DNA from 3 places in the Pseudomonas sp. DF5 genome. Region 3 is predicted to be linked to each of the others. Evidence: predicted binding sites of a transcription regulator. Region 3 holds the regulator's gene; each other region holds the start of a gene.
The links. Region 3 encodes FliA, which starts transcription of late flagellar genes. Its sites were predicted from a motif close to CTAAAGTTTNNNNNNNNNNNGCCGNTAA; they were not measured.
Positions count from the first base shown of each region.

Region 1: the regulator FliA is predicted to act here: its motif matches at 2,617-2,644, upstream of motA (flagellar motor stator protein MotA).
Region 2: the regulator FliA is predicted to act here: its motif matches at 4,410-4,437, upstream of AC30D7_RS00770 (methyl-accepting chemotaxis protein).

Region 1 covers NZ_JBYVYM010000006.1:10,817-18,623, reverse strand. The annotation lists gene AC30D7_RS07425 (sterol desaturase family protein) at 1-536, opposite strand, end outside; gene motB (flagellar motor protein MotB) at 647-1,693, opposite strand; gene motA (flagellar motor stator protein MotA) at 1,697-2,548, opposite strand; gene AC30D7_RS07410 (HDOD domain-containing protein) at 2,715-4,247, shown strand; gene rhdA (thiosulfate sulfurtransferase) at 4,344-5,159, shown strand; gene asd (archaetidylserine decarboxylase) at 5,178-6,038, shown strand; gene AC30D7_RS07395 (cyclic-di-GMP receptor FimW-related protein) at 6,174-7,807, shown strand, end outside.
Region 2 covers NZ_JBYVYM010000001.1:154,481-162,287, forward strand. The annotation lists gene AC30D7_RS00760 (YifB family Mg chelatase-like AAA ATPase) at 1-922, shown strand, start outside; gene AC30D7_RS00765 (aldose 1-epimerase family protein) at 929-2,143, opposite strand; gene AC30D7_RS00770 (methyl-accepting chemotaxis protein) at 2,326-4,302, opposite strand; gene AC30D7_RS00775 (LysR substrate-binding domain-containing protein) at 4,488-5,408, opposite strand; gene AC30D7_RS00780 (NorM family multidrug efflux MATE transporter) at 5,566-6,963, shown strand; gene AC30D7_RS00785 (putative bifunctional diguanylate cyclase/phosphodiesterase) at 7,068-7,807, opposite strand, start outside.
Region 3 covers NZ_JBYVYM010000016.1:45,779-53,585, forward strand. The annotation lists gene flhF (flagellar biosynthesis GTPase FlhF) at 1-1,009, shown strand, start outside; gene fleN (flagellar synthesis regulator FleN) at 1,126-1,956, shown strand; gene fliA (RNA polymerase sigma factor FliA) at 1,953-2,693, shown strand; gene AC30D7_RS16265 (chemotaxis response regulator CheY) at 2,861-3,232, shown strand; gene AC30D7_RS16270 (protein phosphatase CheZ) at 3,254-4,042, shown strand; gene AC30D7_RS16275 (chemotaxis protein CheA) at 4,080-6,353, shown strand; gene AC30D7_RS16280 (protein-glutamate methylesterase/protein-glutamine glutaminase) at 6,403-7,533, shown strand; gene AC30D7_RS16285 (flagellar motor protein) at 7,533-7,807, shown strand, end outside.

The DNA.
Region 1 (7,807 bases), on a different contig from region 3:
GCAGTGATGAAAATCAGGATGAACTGCACCAGCATATGACTGACGAAAAAGTAGGTCAGGTCAGTTCGCCAGTGTGGACGCAGAATGTTTTGCTCGGGGTCCTTGGAATAGAGTTTTTCCAGGGGGATAAAGACGATGGCCGACACCAGCAGAGCCAGGACGAACCAGTCCAGCCCCAGCGAGTACGGTGTCTGCCCAATCGAGCTGATCTGCACATTGGTGCCGCCGAGAAACACCGCCAGCCCCGAGGCGACAAGTCCGGTGATCCCCAAGCGCTTTCGCTTGTTGAGCAGGATATTCAGGGTGCCCAGACTGAAGGACAGTACCAGCCCGAGCAATAGCGTGGTGCGCGCAAACTGTTCGTCGTACACCTTGCGCAGTTCGGCGGTGGTCAGCCATTCGGGAAAGAGAAAGCAGAAGACCGCCAGCAGGCTCAATAGCCCGAGCGTGGCTGAGATGTAGCCACTGACCCGCCCTTCACCAAACTTGAAGGGAGCATTGCCATGCTGCTGAAAATAGGACTTGAGTCTTTCCATTACTGATCTTCCATGATTCCGAAAACAAACTTGCAGTGAGTCGAGTCATTGCGACGCTGCAGTGACGCAGCCAGAAACAGAAAAGCCACTCATGGTGGCTTTTCTGCAGGTTATTGCTTGGGCGGTAGAGCGGGTTTGGGCGGTTCGCCCGGCTTCGGCACCGGATTATCAAACAGATTCAAACGCTCACGAAGTTCGTGTGCCGGCAGCGGCTCTTTATCCGCCGGCAATGCGTTCGGATCGGCTGGCGGCGCCGGCACTTCGCCCGGACCACCCTGCCCTTGCGTCGGCGCTGGCGCCGGTTCGGCACCTTGTTCGCCTTCGATGGCTCGCTGGGCTTTCTTGGTCAGCACCACGATGTCGATCCGGCGGTTGACCGGGTTGAACGGGTTCTCCCGGTCGAACAGTGCCGACGAGGCATAGCCCACGACGCGCGCCACTTGTGCGTCCGGGTAGCTGCCGGCAACCAACGCACGACGAGCCGCGTTGGCACGGTTGGCCGAGAGTTCCCAGTTGCCGAAATCGCCGGTGCCCGAGTACGGCTTGGCATCGGTGTGACCGCTGATGCTGATCTTGTTCGGCACCGCTTTGATGGTGTCGGCCATGGCCAGCAGGATGTCTTCGAAGTACGGCTTCAGACGCGCACTGCCGGAGTCGAACATCGGGCGGTTTTCGGCGTCCATGATCTGGATGCGCAAACCGTCCTGGGTGATCTCGAAGAGAATCTGGTCCTTGAATTTCTGCAGTTGCGGGTTTTCATTGACCTTGTTCTGCAACTCTTGCAGTAACAACTCCAGGCGTTCCTTCTCGACCTGCTCGGCCATGCCTTCAACCTGCTCGGCGTCGATGGTCACCTTGTCTGGCTGCGGCTGAGATTTCACCTCCGGGTTGAGGGTGTTCTCCGGCGCCAGGGTCGGCGTGCCGCCCAGGTCGATGATGTACGGCGTACCGCTTTCGGAAAACCCGACCGGGTCCTTGAAGTAACCGGCGATGGCGATCTTCTGTTCAGGCGTCGCGGTGGACAGCAGCCACAACACCAGGAAGAACGCCATCATCGCCGTCGCGAAGTCCGCGAAGGCGATTTTCCAGGCGCCCCCGTGATGCCCTCCGGCGATGCGCTTGACGCGCTTGATGATTATCGGCTGGTTATTTTCCATGACTTAACGACCGCGAACCGCTTGTTCCAGCTCAGCGAAGCTAGGACGGTGCGCCGGGTACAGAACCTTGCGGCCGAATTCCACCGCCAGCGACGGCGGCATCCCGGAGGCCGAAGCCACCAGCGAGGCCTTGATGGCTTCGTAGACGTTCAGTTCTTCCTTGGCATCGTGAGCCAGGGAGTGGGCCAGCGGGCCAAAGAAACCGTAGGCCGCGAGAATACCGAAGAAGGTACCGACCAGTGCCGCACCCACGTGCAGACCGATGGATTTCTGGTCGCCTTCGCCCAGGGATGCCATGGTCACCACGATCCCCAATACTGCCGCGACGATACCGAAACCGGGCATGGCATCGGCGATGCCGTTCACTGCATGGGACGGGTGCTCGAGGTCTTCCTTGAGGCTGTAGAGTTCCATGTCGAACAGGCCTTCCAGCTCATGGGGAGCCATGTTGCCGGAGGACATGATGCGCAGGTAATCGCAGATGTACGCGGTCATGCGTTCATCTTTCAGAACCGCCGGGTACTTGGCGAAAATCGGGCTCGCGGCGGCATCTTCGATGTCGCCTTCGATCGCCATCATGCCTTCGCGACGACTCTTGTTGAGAATCTCGTAAATCAGCCCCAGCACTTCCAGGTAGAAGGTGTGGTTGAAACGCGAACTGAACATGCCCAAGGACTTCTTGAGCACGTGCATCGTCATGTGACCGGGGTTTGCCTGCAGGAAGGCGCCAAGGGCCGCGCCACCGATAATCATCACCTCGAAAGGCTGGATGAGGGCGGCAATCTTGCCGTGGGAAAGCACGTATCCGCCGAGCACGCTCGCGAATACGACGATGATGCCGATAATTTTAGCCATAGGTAGGAGAGCACTTACTGAGTCGGGTTCAAGGTCATATTCGGAAGTTAAAAAATCTCTTCTTCTACTTATCGGCAAAACTGCGCCAGACTATAGCCAGTTAAGGCGAAAAGCTAATTTGACCCGTTCAGGGCATAGGTAAAGCAGACGATGATCGCGTCCAGACATGGCTAACGAAACGAACGTCCCAACGCCAATACCAACCACGCTTGAAGGCTGGGTCAAGCTTCTCGATGGCGTGCGCCTGCCGGTACCGCAAGCCAGTCATGATCGGGTCTGCAAAGCTATCCGCGATAACCGCAGCTCGCTGCGCGACATCGCTGAACTGATGCAGGAAAGCCCGGCCCTGGCCTTGAGCGTGATTCGCGAAGCCAACCGCCACACCCATGGCAGCATGACCGAGCCTGCTGAAAACCTCGAGGTGGCGATCAATCGCCTCGGTTTGAAACGCACCGAAGAATTGCTCGAGCGCCTGCCCGCCGAACCCCAATCGCAGATCCCCGTCGCCCTGCGCCAGCTTCAACTGATCAGCCAGCACGCCACTCAACAGGCCAACGGTTTTTTCGCCAGTCGTCTGGCGCGACTGTGGCAGGACATCCACTGGGGCAGCTTGCTATTTCTCTCGCCGCTTTGGCCCATGGCATTGACCCATCCGCAGCTGCTCGAAGAGTGGGAGCTGCGGGTCATCCATAAAGGCGAATCGGCACGCAAAGTCGAGAAGCAATTATTCGGTGTTCGCCTGTTGGAAATCTGCCTGGCACTGGTGGACGTCTGGCGTCTGCCGATCTGGGTGCAGCAAGGTTATCGGTTGCTGCGCAGCGAGCAACGTGAGCTGGTGAAAGTCCTGCGTATCGCGCGCGACAGCGATCACCCATTGCGCCAACAAAACCGTCTCGATGACGACCCTACGTTGCGCCGCTGGCTCAATCAGCCCGCCAATACCGTGCTGCTGGCCAACGGTCTGGCGCTGGCGGCACAACAGGCCTGGGACAGTCCCCACTGCGAGCGCTGGCAATACCTGACCAGCCTTTACCTGCAAATGCCGATGGATGAGGTGCAGCAACAATTGCACCAGCAGGCTGCCAACAGCGCTCGCCAACACGCCATGCCGGACCTCTGGCACCCGGCCGAATCACTGATCTGGCCACCGGGTGCGCACCGCGTTCATGCCGGTTTGCTGCCCGCCCCGGCGCCGACCGCCGAAGACCTGGCGAAGTGGCGCAAGCAATGCGCCGAATTGCTGGTGGAGCCGAGCCGCTTCACCAATGCCATGCACTTGACCACATCGGCCCGGGACGCTCTGGTTGCGTGCGGCATGCGGCGGGTGATGATTCTGATGGCCGACCGCACGCACGCCAATTTGCGTGTGCACCAGACCGCCGGGTTGCCCAAGGAAGTGGCCGGCCTGAACCTGGTGGTCAGCCAGAGCACCGTGCTGCAACGCCTGCTCGCGCAACAGGCCCAGGTGCGCCTGACGCCAGCCAACAATGCACAGTTCTCGGCCCTGCTGCCAGCCAGCCTGCGTAACCAGTTCAGTGGCGAACACCTGCTGCTGCGCTCACTGGTCAACAACGGCCGGGTGATCATGATCGTGGTGGCGGATCAGGGCGGCGGGCCGTTCTCGGAAATCACCGTGCAGGCGTTCGGCAAAACCGCTCAATGCATCGAAAAGGCCCTGCACAGCTTTAGCCACCGCTAGGGCCTGTTTTCAGTTATTTCCCGCCCCAAAATAACTGATAACAGGCCCCCATGACGCTGCGCTACAATCCTCCCCTTTGTGCTCTGGAGACCTCACATGTCTGACTTCTCTGGCTTGGCGCTGGTGATCGAACCGAGCGACCTGCTCCCGCGTCTCGACTCCCGCGAACTGATTCTGGTAGACCTGACCAGCAGCGCCCGCTATGCCGCAGGGCATATCCCCGGTGCACGCTTTGTCGATCCAAAACGCACTCAGCTGGGTCAGGCGCCTGCGCCGGGTCTGCTGCCGACCCACGCTGCGCTTGAAACATTGTTCGGCGAACTGGGGCACAACCCCGATGCGGTCTACGTCGTTTACGACGATGAAGGAGGCGGTTGGGCCGGGCGCTTTATCTGGCTGCTTGATGTCATCGGCCACAAGAAGTACCACTACCTCGACGGCGGCCTGACGGCCTGGCTGGCAGAAGGCTCGCCCATGTCGATCCAGATCCCGGCCCCGGTCGGCGGCCCGGTTGCGTTGACCTTGCACGACGAACCCACCGCCACCCGCGAATACCTGCAAAGCCGTCTCGGCGCCGCGGACCTGGCGATCTGGGACGCACGTGGCCCGCAGGAATACTCCGGCGAGAAAGTGTTGGCGGCCAAGGGCGGGCACATTCCCGGCGCGGTCAATTTCGAATGGACCGCCGGCATGGATCAGGCACGCAACCTGCGTATCCGCACCGACATGCCGAGAATCCTGGAACAACTCGGCATTACCAAAGACAAAGAAGTCATTACCCACTGCCAGACACACCATCGTTCTGGCTTCACCTATCTGGTGGCCAAGGCGCTCGGTTATCCGCGGGTCAAAGGCTACGCCGGCTCCTGGGGCGAATGGGGCAACCACCCTGACACGCCCGTTGAGATTTAAGTTTTTCAAGGACAGTTAATGAATAAGCGTTTGTTTATCCTCAGCCAATACCTGCTGCCCCATCATTTGCTCTCGCGACTGGCCGGCTGCATTGCCGAATGCCGCGTGCGCTGGTTCAAGAACGCCTTTACCGCCTGGTTCGCCAAGCGTTATCAGGTGGACATGTCCCAGGCGCTGGTCGAGGACCTGACGGCTTACGAGCACTTCAATGCTTTCTTTACCCGCGCCTTGAAGGACGGTGCTCGCCCGCTGGATCAAACTCCAGGCGCGATCCTCAGCCCGGCCGACGGCGCCGTCAGCCAGCTCGGCCCGATCGAACACGGTCGCGTTTTCCAGGCCAAGGGCCACAGCTTCAGCGTGCTGGAACTGCTGGGTGGCGACGCAGCCAACGCAGCCCCCTTCATGGGCGGTGATTTCGCCACCATTTACCTGTCGCCGAAAGACTACCACCGCGTGCACATGCCACTGGCCGGCACCCTGCGCGAGATGGTCTACATTCCTGGCCGCATCTTCTCGGTCAACCAGACCACCGCTGAAAACGTGCCGGAACTGTTTGCCCGCAACGAGCGGGTAGCGTGCATTTTCGATACCGAGCGCGGGCCGATGGCCGTGGTGCTGGTGGGCGCGATGATTGTGGCGTCGATCGAAACCGTCTGGGCAGGTCTGGTCACGCCACCCAAGCGCGAACTGAAAACCTTCCGCTACGACGAAGCAGCCCGTGCACCAATCCATCTGGAGAAAGGTGCGGAGCTGGGTCGTTTCAAGCTCGGCTCTACGGCGGTCGTGCTGTTTGGGCCGGATCAAGTGAAATGGGCTGAAGGGTTGGGTGCCCTTTCGCCAGTGCAAATGGGCCAGGGCATCGGCTTGCCAGCAGCCTGATCCGTCGATTCGCCCCCACGCACATCTATCGTGGGGGCGAACACCTCCTCCCGCTGCGCCCCCTCCTCCAGCGTTCATAGCTGCTACAGTCAAAGTCATTCGTTGCCCATTTCCCGGTCGGAGTTTGTCCACGGCATGAATGACACCAATCCTGTCCTGCTGCTACGCGCACCGATCCCGACGCAGTCGCGCCTGTCTTTTTGCGAAGCCACGCCTCGCGACCTCAAGCGCTGGATCGCCAACCTGCCCAAAGCCAACATCGGCGAAACCGCTCGCCAGCTGTATCAAGGCTTGAGCGAACTCAACCAACTGCTCACACCCAGCGACAATCGCCTGCAATTGCTCGAAATGCTGCGACCCGAGGTGTATTACGTCTGCAAGCACCTGGAACGGCATTTCCTGCATCAGGCCATTGTGCTCGACGAACGCTCGCGCAAGGTTGCCAACCTTTGCCAGGCGCTGCAGAGCCACTTGGCGATTGGCTACAAACAGATTGTCATCCGCATCGCACCGCGCTTCAGCAAAGACCGTGCGCCGCTGCTGACCCAGGCGTTGCAACGAGCCATCCATTGCCTGAACGGAGCATTGATCCGCGCCACTGAGCTCTATTGTCCAGCCCCCGAAAGCCTATGGCTGGAACTGCATCAGCTGTATCGGATTGGCTGTCAGTTCCAACTGCAGAATTTGAGCGTGCATGATGAACTGGCCAGCCAGACGCAAAAGCTGAGCATCGAACAAACCTATGTCGTCGCCCTCCTACTGGGGGCTTCACGCTGCAATCAGCTGCGCCAGAATCAGATCGCCCGGCTCGCCGAGGTATTGGAACCCTGGAGCCAGTGGATCAAACTGCAACCAGACACACCGGACAACGGACTGTTCGCCGTCGCCCCGGATCTCGATACCGGCCCGCGTTACCGCTCCAAGTTCCTGCCCGAACAACAGGAGCGTTTGCTGGGGATCGACCCACAGCCGCTGGTCACGGCCATCGAAATCCATCTGCAGCAGTCGGCCGACAAGGGATCGCCATTGCCGGTTCCGATGGGGCTGAATCTGGACACGCTGCAACACCTGTATGCCGCCTGGGGCCAGGCCGCCGAGCGCGGTTTCCAACGTACCGTCGGTCACGGCACATTGACCTTGTGCGTGGGGATGAGTGCATTGCACTTTTATCTCGGCGGGCAACGCTCGTTCAGTGACATCCTGAAAAAACCTGGCACCCGTCCCGCAACGTTCTCGGCTGCCGAACCGGCCGGACGCACCAAAGACCAGTGGAACCAGGCCTTCGATGCCACCCCTCATGGCACGGCGGAGTCTCTGCTGCCCTACGAAGAGATTGAATACCCGCACCTCCAGAGCGACGACAGCCTCGAGGCATCCGACCGCCAGCAGCATTTCCCGACCTATGCGCTATCGGTGATCAATCACAGCCCTGGCGGTTATTGCCTGGCCTGGCCCGGCGCGGTGCCCGCCGAGTTGCAGGCCGGCGAAATGGTCGGCATCGAGGATGTCGCCGGCCAGGGCTGGAGCGTTGCCGTGGTGCGCTGGATTCGTCAAGTACGAGGCGGCGGCACGCAGATGGGTATCGAGCAAGTTGCCCCCTACGCCGAACCCTGCGGTCTACAATTGTTGCGTTCCAGCGATGAACACAGCCAATACTTGCGCGGGCTGTTGCTGCCCGCCATCAGCGCCATCGACCTGCCGGCCACCCTGCTCACGCCGCGCCTGCCGTTCCAGGAGGGGAATCAGGTGTTGATCAACACCAACGGCCA
Region 2 (7,807 bases), on a different contig from region 3:
GAATGAAGTTCAGGGACAACTGGCGGCCAAGCGAGCCTTGCTGATTGCAGCGGCGGGGGCTCATAACCTGCTGTTCAGCGGTCCGCCGGGGACGGGGAAAACGTTGTTGGCGAGTCGTCTGCCGGGGTTGTTACCGCCATTGGCCGAGAGCGAAGCACTGGAAGTCGCGGCGATTCAATCGGTCGCCAGTTGTGTGCCGTTGAGTCATTGGCCACAGCGTCCCTTCCGACAGCCACACCACTCCGCCTCAGGCCCGGCACTGGTGGGTGGCGGCTCGAAACCGCAACCCGGCGAAATCACCCTCGCCCACCATGGCGTGTTGTTCCTCGATGAGCTTCCAGAGTTTGATCGCAAGGTATTGGAGGTGTTGAGAGAGCCATTGGAATCCGGCCACATCGTGATTTCCCGCGCCAAGGACCGCATACGCTTTCCGGCGCGCTTTCAATTGGTGGCTGCGATGAATCCCTGCCCCTGTGGATATCTTGGCGAGCCAAGCGGCCGTTGTTCCTGTACGCCGGACATGGTGCAGCGCTATCGCAACAAGCTGTCGGGGCCGCTGCTGGACCGCATCGATCTGCACCTGACGGTTGCTCGGGAGGCCACGGCGTTGAATCCTGCGTTGAAACCCGGCGACGATACAGCCACCGCCGCCGAGTTGGTTGCTGATGCAAGAGAGCGGCAACACAAACGCCAGGGTTGCGCCAATGCCTTCCTCGACCTGCCAGGCCTACGCCGGCACTGTAAGTTATCCACAGCCGATGAAAACTGGCTGGAATCCGCCTGCGAGCGTTTAACGCTGTCGTTGCGAGCGGCCCATCGACTGCTCAAGGTCGCGCGCACGCTGGCGGACCTTGAGCAGGCTGACGGGATCAGACGCGAACACCTGGCCGAAGCGCTGCAATATCGGCCAACAACGCTCTAGTCCGTATCACCCCTTGGTCAGATCAACCAACGGCGTCTGCCGCACTTCAGTCTCGCGCCCGCCCTGAATCTCGCTCACCCGTTTCAACGCCTTATCCACAGCCGCCTTATCCGCCAACAAGCTGTAGCTGATACGGAACTGCTTCTGTTCCTTCGGCGCAATTGTCGGCACCAGGTTCAGTGGCCGCTGATACCGGCGGTTATAGGAAAAGCTCGTTCCCGGCTCCAGCCCCGTAACATAGCCCTGGCCCTGGGTATCGGTGTTTTTCCACAGGGAGAACACCGGCAGTGTTTGAGTGTTGAAGCCGACCGAGACACCCAGGCTGCCGGCCTTGTTATGCAGCACGGTCAACGTATCGCCCTTGGCATCGGCATACGGCACCACGTTGTAAACCGTTTCGTCGTAGTCCTTGGTCGGTGCGCGGTAGGTTTGCCAGTCCGGCAAATCGCCCTTGGCTTTGTCGTTGAACGGCGACACCTGCTTCACCGGCGCGGCGAAGCGGGCGCCCTGTTCCAGGAACGGGGTGCTGAAGTTGCTGTGATACAGCGCTTGGTATTCCTTCGGATAATCACCGTTGTTGGTCAGAGTGTCGTTGAGGGCGAACACAACGCTGCCGGGGTCGGTGACCAGTTCGGTCGCGACGGAGAAGTCGACTTTCTTGAATGCCTGCTCTTTCAGTTCACCGCGCAGACTGATGGCGTATGGCGGTTTTTCATCAATGTGCAGGGTGACTTTGTTGGCCGGGATGTTGGCGGCGCGACCGTGCAGGGTCAGCAGCTCGCCATTGTCCATGCCGGGATGGCCGACCCATTCGTAGCCGCAGCGGGTGACCAGTTCATTGAAACCTTCCAGCCAGCCCAGGCCACCGCGGCCGTTGAGTTCGATGAAGGACGGGTTGACCACTTCCTTGACCGGCGAATCCCAGCCCATGCGCACATTGCCGACCGAAGCTTGCAGCACGTTCATGCCGCGAGTCGGCACCACCGAGAGTTTCATCGTGCCGTTATCGATGTCGACGATGCTGACACCCTCCTGCCGACCGCCGTGCAAGGTGCGCAGGGTTACGGAGAAGGGTTTGGCGGTTTTTACCCCGAGTTGCTGGCTGGTGATCTGCCAGTTCTGGGCGGCTTTGTCGGTATCGAGCAGGACGTAATCCCAGGCCATGGCGTGGGAAGCAGCGGACAGTGCGCTGAGGGCAACGAAGAGTTTGAGCGGGGTCATGGCAGCAGCCTTTATTGGAGTTGTGCCATTTTTATAAACTTGAAGAAACGTTTCAGCAAGCATAAAAATCGAGATCACGACGGCAAATGCCAAATGATCGTCGATACGGGGCTTGTGGATAACGCGCAGAATCGAGTTGATGCCATCGCGAGCCTACTCGCGATGGCGATTTGGGCAGCGCCTCAACGAAACCGGTCAACCTCACGCCGCAAGTCCGCCGCGAGCTTCTCCAGCTCTTTGGCAGTCACCGCCAGGTTCGACACCACTTCCCGCTGCTCACTGTTCGCCAGGGCGATGCTTTGCAGGTTGCTGCTGAGCAAGGTCGCGGTGCTGCTTTGTTCATGGGTCGCGGTGGTGATGGCGGCGAACTGCTGACCGGCAGAGCGGCTTTGCTCATCGATCCGCGCCAGGGCTGAGGCGACGTTGGCGTTGCGCGACAAGCCTTCCTGCATCAGCACGTTACCCTGCTCCATGGTGCTGATCGCGTTGCCGGTTTCCTGCTGGATACTTTGGATCATCCCGGAAATTTCATCAGTGGCCTGGCGAGTACGTGAGGCCAGGTTGCGCACCTCATCGGCAACCACCGCAAACCCACGACCTTGTTCACCGGCACGGGCGGCTTCAATGGCGGCGTTGAGCGCCAGCAAATTGGTTTGCTCGGCGATCGCAGTGATCACCCCGACAATGCCGCCGATTTCCTGGGAACGCTGACCCAAGGTGTTGATCACCGTCGCGGTGCTGTTCAGCGCACCAGCGATTTGTTCCAGGGACGAGGACGCTTCGTCCATCGACGTACGACCGATCTGAGTTTGCTGTGCGTTTTCCTGCGCCAGGCGCTGGGTGTTGCCCATGTTGTCGGCAATGTTCAACGAGGTGGCGCTGAACTCTTCCACGGCGCCGGCCATGCTGGTGATCTCGCCGGACTGCTGCTCCATCCCTTCATAGGCACCACCGGACAAGCCAGACAACGCCTGGGCGCGGCTGTTGACCTCTTCCGAGGCTCTACGAATGTGCTCGACCATGGTCGACAAAGCCTGGCTCATCTGGTTGAAAGCGCGGGCCAACTGACCGATTTCGTCGTTGCTCGACACATTCAGGCGCACGCTCAAATCACCGGCACCCAAGGCTTCGGCCTGACGCACCAGATCCCCCAGCGGCGCCAGTTTGCTGCGCAACAACCAGACCGCCGAACCCACCGCCAGCAACATCGCCAGCAGACTGCCGATGGCCAGGCGAATGCCGACGCTCCAGGTCACCGCGCGGATTTCCGCTTTCGGCATGCTCGCCACCACCGACCATGGGCCGCCTTCGAACGGCACGGCAATGCTGTAGAAGTCTTGCGACTTGTCGCTCCAGAAATCGCCCTTGCCCGGTGTCTTGGCCAGACCGACGATGGCCGGGACAGCTACGTCCAATGCTTGCGCACCGGCGATCGGCACCAGCCATTTGTTCTGCTCATCGAGCAGCGCCAGGGAGCCAGTCTGGCCGATGCGGAAGCGCTTGAGGTTTTCGAACTGGGCGTTCTGGGCGTCGGTGTAATCGAAACCTACGAACAGCACGGCAATCACCTTACCGCCGCTGTCGCGTACGGGGGTGTACTGAGTCATGTAGGACCGTTCAAAGAGCAAAGCACGACCGACGTAGCTCTGGCCGGCCATCAAGCGCGCATAAGCCGGGTGAGCGTGATCCAGCAATGTGCCGATGGCCCGGGTGCCGTCCTGTTTGCTCAGGGACGTGCTGACCCGAATGAAGTCTTCGCCACTGCGCACGAACAGCGTCGCAACGCCGGCAGTCATTTGCTTGAACTCATCCACTTCCTTGAAGTTGTTGTTCAACACTTCGCCACCCAGGTGCAGGCCCGGAGTCTGCACACCCGCCACGGTCACCGGCTCATCCGGGTGCACGCTCAGACCGGCGCTGAAGCGCTTCTCGAACAGGCCGCTCAGGCGCTGGGTACTTTCACGCAACGTGCCGTGGAACGTGCTCAGCTGATCGGCCAGCAGCCGCGCCTCGCTGGCCAGGTGCTCTTCGCGGGTGGCGAGGTTGGCGGCGTCCAGCGAGCGCAGGGCAAACACGGTGCTGCCGCTGATGACAATCGCCAGTATCACGGCAAGCGCAAGACCCAGCTGTGAGGCAATCCGAGCACGAGGTTGAGACATGACAGCTCCTGACCCAGTGGGCCGGATCATCCTGATCCCGTCGCACTCGGCTAAATTTCTGATAGTGGGGAAAACGTGGAGCCTGGCACGAAGGTTCCATCAGCAGATTTTCGGCGGCAAAGCCGAATACTTGAGTGATTAACGGGGATATGGCTCAAGGCCGCCATTGCAGCGGCTCCATCGATTCAGCCCAGGCGCTCGACATCCGGTAATTCCATAGCCCGGACTTCGCCTTGCAGGAAATCGCTGAGCCGGCGCAAACGTTCACCTCCCGGGCGGGTTTTCGGCCACACCAGGTAATAATTCTCACCACTGGCGACGGCCGTCGGCCACGGCAAACTCAGGCGTCCTTGGGCGACATCCTCCGCCACCATCAGCAAATCACCCATGGACACGCCGTAGCCACGGGCGGCAGCGATCATGCCCAGTTCCAGGGTGTCGAACACCTGCCCGCCCTTGAGCGAGACCTGATCGCTCAGGCCCATGCGCTCCAGCCAGTTGCGCCAGTCACGGCGGTCCGGCGTCGGGTGCAGCAGTTCGGTGCTGGCCAGGCGCGCAACGTCCCACGGTTGATCCTTCAGCAGATTCGGCGCGCCCACCGGAATCAACTCTTCGGGGAACAGCAAAGTCGTCTCCCAGTCCGGTGGAAAATGCCCGTTGCTGAGGATGACGGCGCAGTCGAAGGGTTCGTGGTTGAAGTCCACCGTATCGACGTCCATCCAGGCGCTGGTCAATTGCACCTCGTTCCCCGGGCGCAAATGCCGAAAGCGACTGAGCCGCGCCAACAGCCAACGCATGGTCAGGGTCGACGGGGCTTTCATGCGCAGGATGTCGTCTTCGGCGCGCAAGGTGTTGCAGGCCCGCTCAAGGGCGGTGAAGCCTTCGCGAATGCCCGGCAGGATCAGCCGCGCTGACTCGGTCAGTTGCAGGTTGCGCCCGCTGCGATGAAACAGCCGACAGGCGAAATGCTCTTCGAGCGTACGAATGTGCCGGCTGACCGCACTTTGCGTGATCGATAATTCTTCGGCGGCGCGGGTGAACGAGCTATGCCGCGCCGCCGCTTCGAATGCTCGAAGGGCATACAAGGGAGGAAGACGACGAGACATTCGGAAAGCTCCTATAGCGCGGTTGCCTCAACTTATCAGAAAGTCCCAAGCATGAGTTTTAATCATGCCACCCATCCTTTTTATCCCTTTGTGGAAACCCCGCAGAGCGCCGAGAATCGACGCTTCCTGTTCTCTTTGACAATCGAGCGTGATGATCATGCAGCATCCAGCGCGTATTGAACTCTGGGCCATCCTGCGGCTGGCGGGGCCGTTGATTGCCTCGCAGTTGGCGCACATGTTGATGGTCCTCACCGACACCTTGATGATGGCGCGCCTGAGTCCCGAGGCGCTGGCCGGCGGCGGTCTGGGCGCGGCGACGTATTCGTTCGTGTCGATCTTCTGCATCGGCGTGATCGCGGCGGTCGGCACCCTGGTGGCGATCCGTCAGGGCGCGGGCGACATCATTGGCGCGGCAAGGCTGACCCAGGCCGGTTTGTGGCTGGCCTGGTTGATGGCGCTGGTGGCGGGTCTGCTGCTGTGGAACCTCAAACCGGTGTTGCTGTTGTTCGGCCAGACCGCAACCAACGTCCAGGCGGCCGGCCAGTTTCTGCTGATTCTGCCGTTCGCCCTGCCCGGCTACCTGAGTTTCATGGCACTGCGCGGCTTCACCAGCGCCATCGGCCGGGCGACGCCGGTGATGGTCATCAGCCTAGGCGGCACCGTGGCCAACTTCCTGCTCAACTATGCCTTGATCACCGGCATGTTCGGCCTGCCGAAATTGGGCCTGATGGGCATCGGCCTGGTCACGGCGATCGTCGCCAACCTCATGGCGCTGGCGCTCGCACTGCACATTCGTCGGCACCCGGCCTATGACGCTTATCCGTTGCGCCAGGGTCTGTCGCGACCCAATCGTCAGTATTTGAAAGAACTGTGGCGCCTGGGCCTGCCGATTGGCGGCACCTATGCGGTGGAAGTCGGCCTGTTTGCCTTCGCCGCGCTGTGCATGGGCACCATGGGCAGTACGCAATTGGCAGCGCACCAGATCGCCCTGCAGATCGTCTCGGTGGCGTTCATGGTTCCGGCGGGGCTTTCCTACGCGATCACCATGCGCATCGGCCAGCATTACGGCGCCGGGCAATTGATGGATGCGCGGCTGGCCGGACGGGTCGGGATCGCCTTCGGGGCGGTGTCGATGCTGGGGTTTGCGATGGTCTTCTGGCTGCTGCCGAATCAGTTGATCGGCTTGTTCCTCGACCACAACGACCCGGCGTTTCGCCCGGTCATCGAACTGGCCGTGAGCTTGTTGGCGGTGGCGGCGTGGTTCGAGCTGTTCGACGGCACGCAAACCATTGCCATGGGCTGCATCCGCGGACTCAAGGATGCCAAGACCACGTTCCTGGTGGGTTTGGGCTGCTATTGGCTGATTGGTGCGCCGGCCGCCTGGTGGATGGCCTTCCATCTGAACTGGGGGCCGACGGGCGTTTGGTGGGGATTGGCCCTGGGGCTGGCGTGTGCGGCGGTGAGCCTGACGCTGGCGTTTGAGTGGAAGATGACTCGAATGATTCGGCGCGAGCCATCGTCACAGCCGAGCTTCCAAATCACCCAGCCTGACTAAACCCTGTAGGAGCGAGGCGTGCCCGCGAAGGCGGAGTGTCAGTTAACAACAATATCGACTGACACTCCGCCTTCGCGGGCAAGCCTCGCTCCTACGGTACGTTGTTAAGCCAGCACAGCCTGCTGGCTGGAGCCGAAGGTCAAATACTCAACCAATTCCGCCAACGGCAATGGCTTGCTGATCAGATACCCCTGCACCTGATCGCAACCAAACCCGCGCAACAAATCCAGCTGCTCCGGTGTTTCCACCCCTTCGGCAACCACTTCGAGGTTGAGGTTGTGCGCCAGGTTGATCATGGCATGCACCAGTTTGCGATTCTCTTCCCGCTCTTCCATGCCGCCGACAAAGCTCTTGTCGACCTTCAGCAAGGCGATCGGCAGGCTGTTGAGGTGCACGAACGAAGAGAACCCGGTGCCGAAATCGTCCAGCGAGAAGCGCACGCCGAGGCGTCCCAGGGCGTCCATGGTCTGCTTGACCAGATCGCTGCGACGCATCACTGCCGTTTCGGTCAGTTCGAACTCCAGCCATTGCGCCTCGACGCCACGCTCGGCAATCAGCCGGCTCAATGTCGACAGTAACTGGCTGTCCTGAAACTGCCGGAACGACAGGTTGATCGCCATGTGCAGCGCCGGCAGCCCCCGCTCGCGCAACGCCTGCATGTCCCGCAAGGCCCGGGAAATCACCCAGTAACCCAGCGGTACGATCAAGCCGCTCTGCTCGGCCAGCGGCACGAATTCGCTGGGGGCCAGCAAGCCACGCTCGCCATGACGCCAGCGCACCAAGGCTTCGAGGCCGACGATCTGGCCGTCCTCGAGGTTCAGGCGCGGCTGGTAATGCAACTCCA
Region 3 (7,807 bases):
GATCGAACCGGCGCTCGCCGAACCTCGGCGTCCGGCCCCCGCGCCTGCTGCGGCGACCGGTGTCGATCCGCGCGCCTTCGATTCGATGCGTTTCGAGCTCAACAGCCTGCGTGAACTGATGGAAGTGCAGCTTGGCTCGCTGGCCTGGAATCAGCTGCAAGGCAGCCGTCCGGCCCAGGCCAACCTCTGGCGTCGCCTGCAACGCATCGGCTTGTCCGGCCCGTTGTCGCGCGATCTGCTGGCGCTGATTACCGACATTGGAGAGCCTCGTCAGGCCTGGCGCATGTTGCTCGCGCACCTGGCGCGGATGATCGCCACCCCGGAAGTCGAGCCGCTGGAAGAGGGCGGGGTGATTGCCATGGTCGGCCCGGCCGGCATGGGCAAGACCACCACACTGGCCAAGCTCGCCGCCCGTTACGTGCTCAAGTACGGCGCGCAGAACATCGCGCTGGTGAGCATGGACAGCTATCGCATCGGTGCCCAGGAACAGCTCAAGACACTGGGCCGGATCCTCAATGTGTCGGTGACCCACGTCGACCCGGGCCAGTCCCTGGTGCAGGCGCTGGAGCCGCTGCTGCGCAAACGCGTGGTGCTGATCGATACCGCCGGCCTGCAGGCCAGCGATCCGGCACTGCGGATGCAGCTCGAAAGTCTGGCCGGGCGCGGCATCAAATCAAAAAATTATCTGGTCCTGGCAACCACCAGCCAGAAACAGGTTCTAACCGCCGCTTATCACAGTTACAAACGCTGCGGCCTCGCCGGCTGCATCCTGACTAAACTGGATGAAACGGCAAGCCTCGGCGAGGTGCTGAGCCTGGCTATCAGCCATGAGTTGCCGGTGGCTTACCTGACCGATGGTCCGCGGATTCCGGATGATTTGCATCTGCCGCGTCGTCATCAGTTGGTCAGCCGCGCCGTTAGCGTACAAATGCAGGAAGAACCCAGCGAAGAAGCCATGGCTGACATGTTCGCTGATATTTACCACAGCCCGACCAAGCAGGTTGGCTGAGGTACTAATGAACATTTTTTGTACCTACATCGATGGTCTGCCATGCATTGTTCAGTCGCTGAACGCGCAGCCAGTAATGTGGCCTCCGTCTATGCAAGACAAGGTAAAGAAATAACATGGGCAGCATGCATCCCGTACAGGTGATCGCGGTGACCGGCGGCAAAGGTGGCGTCGGGAAGACTAACGTGTCAGTGAACTTGTCCCTGGCTCTAGCTGAACTCGGCCGGCGCGTCATGCTGCTGGATGCCGATCTGGGGCTGGCGAACGTCGACGTTCTGTTGGGACTGACACCCAAACGCACGCTGGCCGACGTGATCGAAGGCCGCTGTGAGCTGCGCGACGTGCTGTTGCAAGGGCCCGGTGGTATCCGCATCGTTCCGGCCGCCTCCGGCACCCAGAGCATGGTTCATCTGAGCCCGGCCCAGCATGCCGGCCTGATCCAGGCATTCAGCGACATCGGCGACAACCTCGACGTATTGGTGATCGACACCGCTGCGGGCATTGGTGACTCGGTAGTCAGCTTCGTGCGCGCTGCGCAGGAAGTCTTGCTGGTGGTGTGCGACGAGCCGACCTCGATCACCGACGCCTACGCGCTGATCAAACTGCTTAACCGCGACTACGGCATGAACCGCTTCCGCGTCCTGGCCAACATGGCGCAGAGCCCGCAGGAAGGCCGCAACCTGTTCGCCAAGTTGACCAAGGTCACAGATCGCTTCCTCGACGTCGCCTTACAATACGTCGGTGCGGTGCCTTACGACGAAAGCGTGCGCAAGGCCGTGCAGAAGCAACGCGCGGTGTATGAAGCCTTTCCGCGTTCCAAGTGCGCCTTGGCGTTCAAGGCCATTGCGCAGAAAGTCGATACCTGGCCACTGCCGGCCAACCCGCGTGGGCACCTGGAATTTTTCGTCGAGCGCCTCGTGCAACAAACGGCAGGACCCGTGCTATGACAGCCAGCGGTTACAACCTCTACAAGAAATCGGCACGTGACGCGCAGTACGAGCTGATCGAGCGTTACGCGCCACTGGTCAAACGCATTGCCTACCACTTGCTGGCGCGTCTGCCGGCCAGTGTCCAGGTCGAAGACCTGATCCAGGCCGGGATGATCGGCCTGCTTGAAGTATCAACCAAATATGACGCCAGCAAAGGCGCGAGTTTCGAGACGTACGCGGGCATTCGAATCCGCGGCGCGATGCTCGATGAAGTGCGCAAGGGGGACTGGGCGCCACGTTCGGTCCACCGCAATACCCGCATGGTCAGCGACGCGATTCGCTCGATTGAAGCTAAAACCGGCCGTGACGCTAAAGATCACGAAGTTGCGGCCGAACTCCAATTGAGTCTCGACGATTATTACGGGATTTTGAACGACACCCTGGGCAGCCGGTTATTCAGTTTCGACGATCTGTTGCAGGACGGCGAACACGAAGGGCTGCATGAGGATGGCGCGAGTGCTCATCTCGAGCCGTCACGCGATCTGGAAGATGAACGCTTCCAGGCGGCGCTGGCGGACGCGATTGCCAATTTGCCGGAGCGTGAGCGACTGGTGTTGGCGCTGTACTACGACGAAGAGTTGAATCTCAAGGAAATCGGTGAGGTCCTGGGGGTCAGTGAATCTCGGGTCAGCCAGTTACACAGCCAGTGCGCGGCCCGTTTGCGGGGGCGTTTGGGGGAGTGGCGAGCGCGCTGAAGGCAGTGTGGGGACACTGCGAATGGAGCTGGTGGGGTGTTGAACCGTACCGGTCTCGATCTGTTGTGCTCCAGACAGTCATTGAGTGCTTTGCCGGATTGATTGAAATGGCGCGTCCAGGTGCTGGGCGCGTTTAAGACTGCTTGGAGGTCGAATTGGACAAGAACATGAAAATCCTCATCGTTGATGACTTCTCAACGATGCGGCGGATCATAAAAAACCTGTTGCGTGACCTTGGGTTCACCAACACGGTCGAGGCTGACGATGGCACCACTGCCATTCCGGTTCTCAACAGCGGAAGCATCGACTTTCTGGTAACGGACTGGAACATGCCTGGCATGACCGGTATCGATCTGCTGCGTCACGTGCGCGCCGATGAAAAGCTCAAGCATCTGCCAGTGCTGATGGTGACTGCCGAAGCCAAGCGCGAGCAAATCATCGAAGCGGCCCAGGCCGGTGTTAACGGCTATGTGGTCAAACCCTTCACAGCCCAGGCGTTGAAAGAAAAAATCGAGAAGATTTTCGAACGCATCGGCTGATGTACTGCGCACGGGGGAGCTATGGAGCATAACGAATCTTCACAGGGCGATTTCGAGTCGACCCTGAAAAAACACGCGGTCGAACTGGTCGAAAGCCTTGAAAAAGGCAGGTTCGGCGACGCTGTGCAACTGATCCATGAGCTCAACCAGACCCGTGACCGCGGCCTGTATCAGGAAGTGGGCAAGCTCACCCGCGAGCTGCATAGCGCGATCGTCAATTTTCAGATTGACCCGCACATGCCGCAAGCCGAGGAAGTGTCTCAGATCACGGATGCCACCGAGCGCCTGTCCTATGTGGTCAAGCTGACCGAGGCCGCGGCCAACCGCACCATGGACCTGGTGGAAAACGCCACGCCGCTGATCAACAGCCTGAGCGATGAAGCCCAGGCGCTGAGCACGGATTGGGGACGGTTCATGCGTCGCGAAGTAGGGGCTGAAGAGTTCCGCGAGCTGGCCCGGCGGGTCGACGGTTTCCTGACACGCAGCAGTGAGGACAACCGCACGGTGTCGAGCAACCTGAACGACATTCTGCTGGCCCAGGATTACCAGGACCTCACCGGTCAGGTGATCAAGCGTGTGACCCAACTGGTCACCGAAGTTGAAAGCAACCTGCTCAAGCTCGTACTCATGGCCAGTCAGGTAGACCGCTTTGCGGGTATCGAACATGACCGTGAAGCGATGCTGGCTGAAAAAGATCCACAAAAACATCTCTCTCAGGGTGAAGGTCCGCAGATTCATGCCGATAAAAGAGAAGACGTTGTGTCCGGTCAGGACGATGTGGACGATTTGCTATCCAGTCTTGGATTTTAGTTTTCTGGGTTTTTAGACCTGTAGGAGCACCCCCTTAATGAGCTTCGGCGCCGATGAAGAGATCCTTCAGGATTTCCTGGTTGAGGCCGGCGAGATTCTAGAGCAACTGTCCGAGCAGCTGGTCGAGCTGGAAAGCCGACCTGATGATGCGGACTTGCTCAATGCAATTTTTCGCGGTTTTCACACTGTAAAAGGGGGCGCCGGCTTCCTCCAGCTCAACGAGCTGGTGGAGTGCTGTCACATCGCCGAGAACGTGTTCGACATCCTGCGCAAGGGTGAGCGTCGCGTCGACTCGGAACTGATGGACGTGGTTCTCGAAGCGCTGGACGCGGTGAACAGCATGTTCAGCGAAGTCCGCGAACGCAGCCCGATCACGGCTGCCACGCCTGAATTACTCGCGGCGCTGGCCCGCCTGGCCGAGCCGCAAACGGCTGATGAAGCCGCACCGGCGCCGGTCGCTGAAGTGGTTGAAGCTTCGGTCGCTGAAAGCGAATCGGGCGACATTACCGATAACGAATTCGAACAACTGCTGGACTCGCTGAACGCCGTCAAGGCCCAGGCCGAGGCGCCCGTAGCGGCTGCGCAGCCTGTTTCGCAGCCTGCCGCCGATGCAGCCGCCAGTGACGAAATCACCGATGCCGAGTTCGAGTCGTTGCTCGATCAACTGCACGGCAAAGGCCAGTTCGCCGCCGATGCAGTGGCCGCAGCGCCTGCTGCACCGGCTGCTCCGAAAGCCGCCGGCGACAGCTCCGACATCACCGACGACGAGTTCGAAGCACTGCTCGACCAGTTGCATGGCAAAGGCAACTTTGCGGTCGATGCGCTGGAATCGGCAATCGCTTCGGCGCCAGCCCCGGCTGCGCCAACCGCCGCTGCGGCCGGTAGCGATCTGATCTCCGATCATGAATTCGAATCGCTGCTCGACGAATTGCATGGCAAGGGCAAGTTCACTGAAGTGGGCACTGCTTCTGCTGTTGCTTCGGTAGCGACTCCGGTTGCCAAGGCGCCAGCACCTGTGGCCAAGGCACCCGAGCCAAAAGCCCCCGAGCCCAAAGCAGAAGCACCGAAGCCTGCTGCCGCTGCTGCACCGGCGCCTGCTCGTGCCCCGGCCGCGCCGCCGGCGGAAAAACCGACCAGCGAAGCCGAGACCACCGTGCGGGTCGACACCGCGCGTCTCGACGAAATCATGAACATGGTCGGCGAGTTGGTACTGGTCCGTAACCGCTTGGTCCGTCTGGGTCTCAACAGCGGCGACGAAGCCATGTCCAAGGCCGTGTCGAACCTCGACGTGGTCACGGCCGACCTGCAAACCGCGGTCATGAAGACCCGGATGCAACCAATCAAGAAAGTCTTCGGGCGCTTTCCGCGTCTGGTTCGCGACCTGGCTCGCCAGCTCAAGAAAGAGATCAACCTGGAACTGGTCGGCGAAGAAACCGACCTCGACAAGAACCTCGTCGAGGCCCTGGCCGACCCGTTGGTCCACTTGGTGCGCAACTCGGTCGACCACGGTATCGAAGAGCCGGCTGATCGCGAAGCGATGGGCAAGCCTCGCAGCGGCAAAGTGATCCTGTCCGCAGAACAGGAAGGCGACCACATCCTGCTGTCCATCTCCGATGACGGCAAGGGCATGGACGCAGACGTTTTGCGCGGTATCGCCGTGAAAAAAGGATTGATGGACAAGGATGCGGCGGACCGTCTCAGCGAGTCCGATTGCTTCAACCTGATCTTCGCGCCGGGCTTCTCGACCAAGACCGAGATCTCCGACGTGTCCGGTCGTGGCGTGGGCATGGACGTGGTGAAAACCAAGATCGCCCAGCTCAACGGCACCATCAATATCTACTCGACCAAGGGCAAAGGCTCGAAGATCGTCATCAAGGTCCCGTTGACCCTGGCGATCATGCCGACGCTGATGGTCATGCTCGGCAACCAGGCGTTCGCGTTCCCGCTGGTGAACGTCAACGAGATTTTCCACCTCGACCTGTCGCGCACCAACGTGGTGGACGGCCAGGAAGTGGTGATCGTGCGGGACAAGGCGCTGCCCTTGTTCTACCTCAAGCGCTGGCTGGTCAGCTCCGCCGCTCACGAAGAGCAGCGCGAGGGCCATGTGGTGATCCTTTCGGTGGGCACTCAACGGATCGGCTTCGTCGTCGATCAGTTGGTGGGCCAGGAAGAGGTGGTCATCAAGCCATTGGGCAAAATGCTCCAGGGAACCCCGGGCATGTCCGGCGCCACCATCACCGGTGACGGCCGCATTGCTCTGATTCTCGATGTCCCGAGCATGCTCAAGCGTTACGCCGCACGGCGTATTTGATTCTGGGGGAGCGGGGCGCCAGAGCCTCGCCCCGTCTAACGGAGTGTTTATGGCAGTCAAAGTCCTGGTGGTGGACGATTCGGGGTTTTTCCGCCGCCGCGTCTCGGAAATTCTTGCAGCGGATTCAAACATCCAGGTCGTCGGTACGGCGACCAACGGAAAAGAGGCGATCGATCAGGCCCTGGCCCTCAAGCCAGACGTGATCACCATGGACTACGAGATGCCGATGATGGATGGCATCACGGCGGTGCGGCACATCATGCAGCGCTGCCCGACCCCGGTGTTGATGTTCTCCTCGCTGACCCACGAAGGCGCCCGGGTCACCCTCGATGCGCTGGATGCCGGCGCAGTGGACTTCCTGCCGAAGAATTTCGAAGACATCTCCCGCAACCCGGAGAAGGTCAAGCAACTGCTGTGCGAGAAGATTCTCAGCATCTCGCGCAGTAACCGTCGTGTCAGTGCCTACACACCTCCGGCACCGGTCGCTGCGCCAGCCCCGACGCCTGCGCCTTCGAGCGTCGGCAGCTACGGCAGCAGCGCGCCTGCGCGTCCGGCACCGGCACCGATTGCGGCGCGCCCCCATGCAGCGACTCCGTCATCGCCTGCGCCGAAACGCAAAGCCTACAAATTGGTCGCCATCGGTACCTCCACCGGCGGACCGGTTGCGCTGCAACGGGTTCTGACACAGTTGCCGGCCAACTTCCCGGCACCCATCGTGTTGATCCAGCACATGCCGGCCGCCTTCACCAAGGCCTTCGCCGAGCGCCTGGACAAGCTGTGCCGCATCAGTGTCAAGGAAGCCGAGGATGGCGACATCCTGCGTCCGGGCCTGGCGCTGCTGGCACCGGGTGGCAAGCAGATGATGATCGATGGCCGTGGCGCGGTGAAAATCCTGCCGGGCGACGAACGCCTGAACTACAAGCCGTGCGTGGACATTACCTTCGGTTCCGCGGCCAAGTCCTACGGCGACAAAGTTCTGGCGGTGGTACTGACCGGCATGGGCGCCGACGGTCGCGAAGGCGCGCGTCTGCTCAAGCAGGGCGGCAGTGCGATCTGGGCCCAGGATGAAGCCAGTTGTGTGATCTACGGCATGCCGATGGCCATCGTCAAAGCCGAACTCGCGGATGCGGTGTACAGCCTCGACGACATCGGTCGGCACCTGGTTGAGGCTTGCATCTGATGGATGTGCTCAGCCTTATCGGGATCATCATGGCGTTCGTCGCCATCATCGGCGGCAACTACCTTGAAGGCGGTCACCTTGGCGCGCTGGCCAACGGCCCGGCGGCGTTGATCGTCCTCGGTGGCACCATCGGTGCCGCGCTGCTGCAATCGCCGATGAGTGCCTTCAAGCGCGCCATGCAGATTCTTGCCTGGATTCTGTTTCCCCCTCGCGTGGACCTGGCCGGCGGCATCGACCGCGTGGTGAACTGGAGCCTGACCGCTCGCAAGGAAGG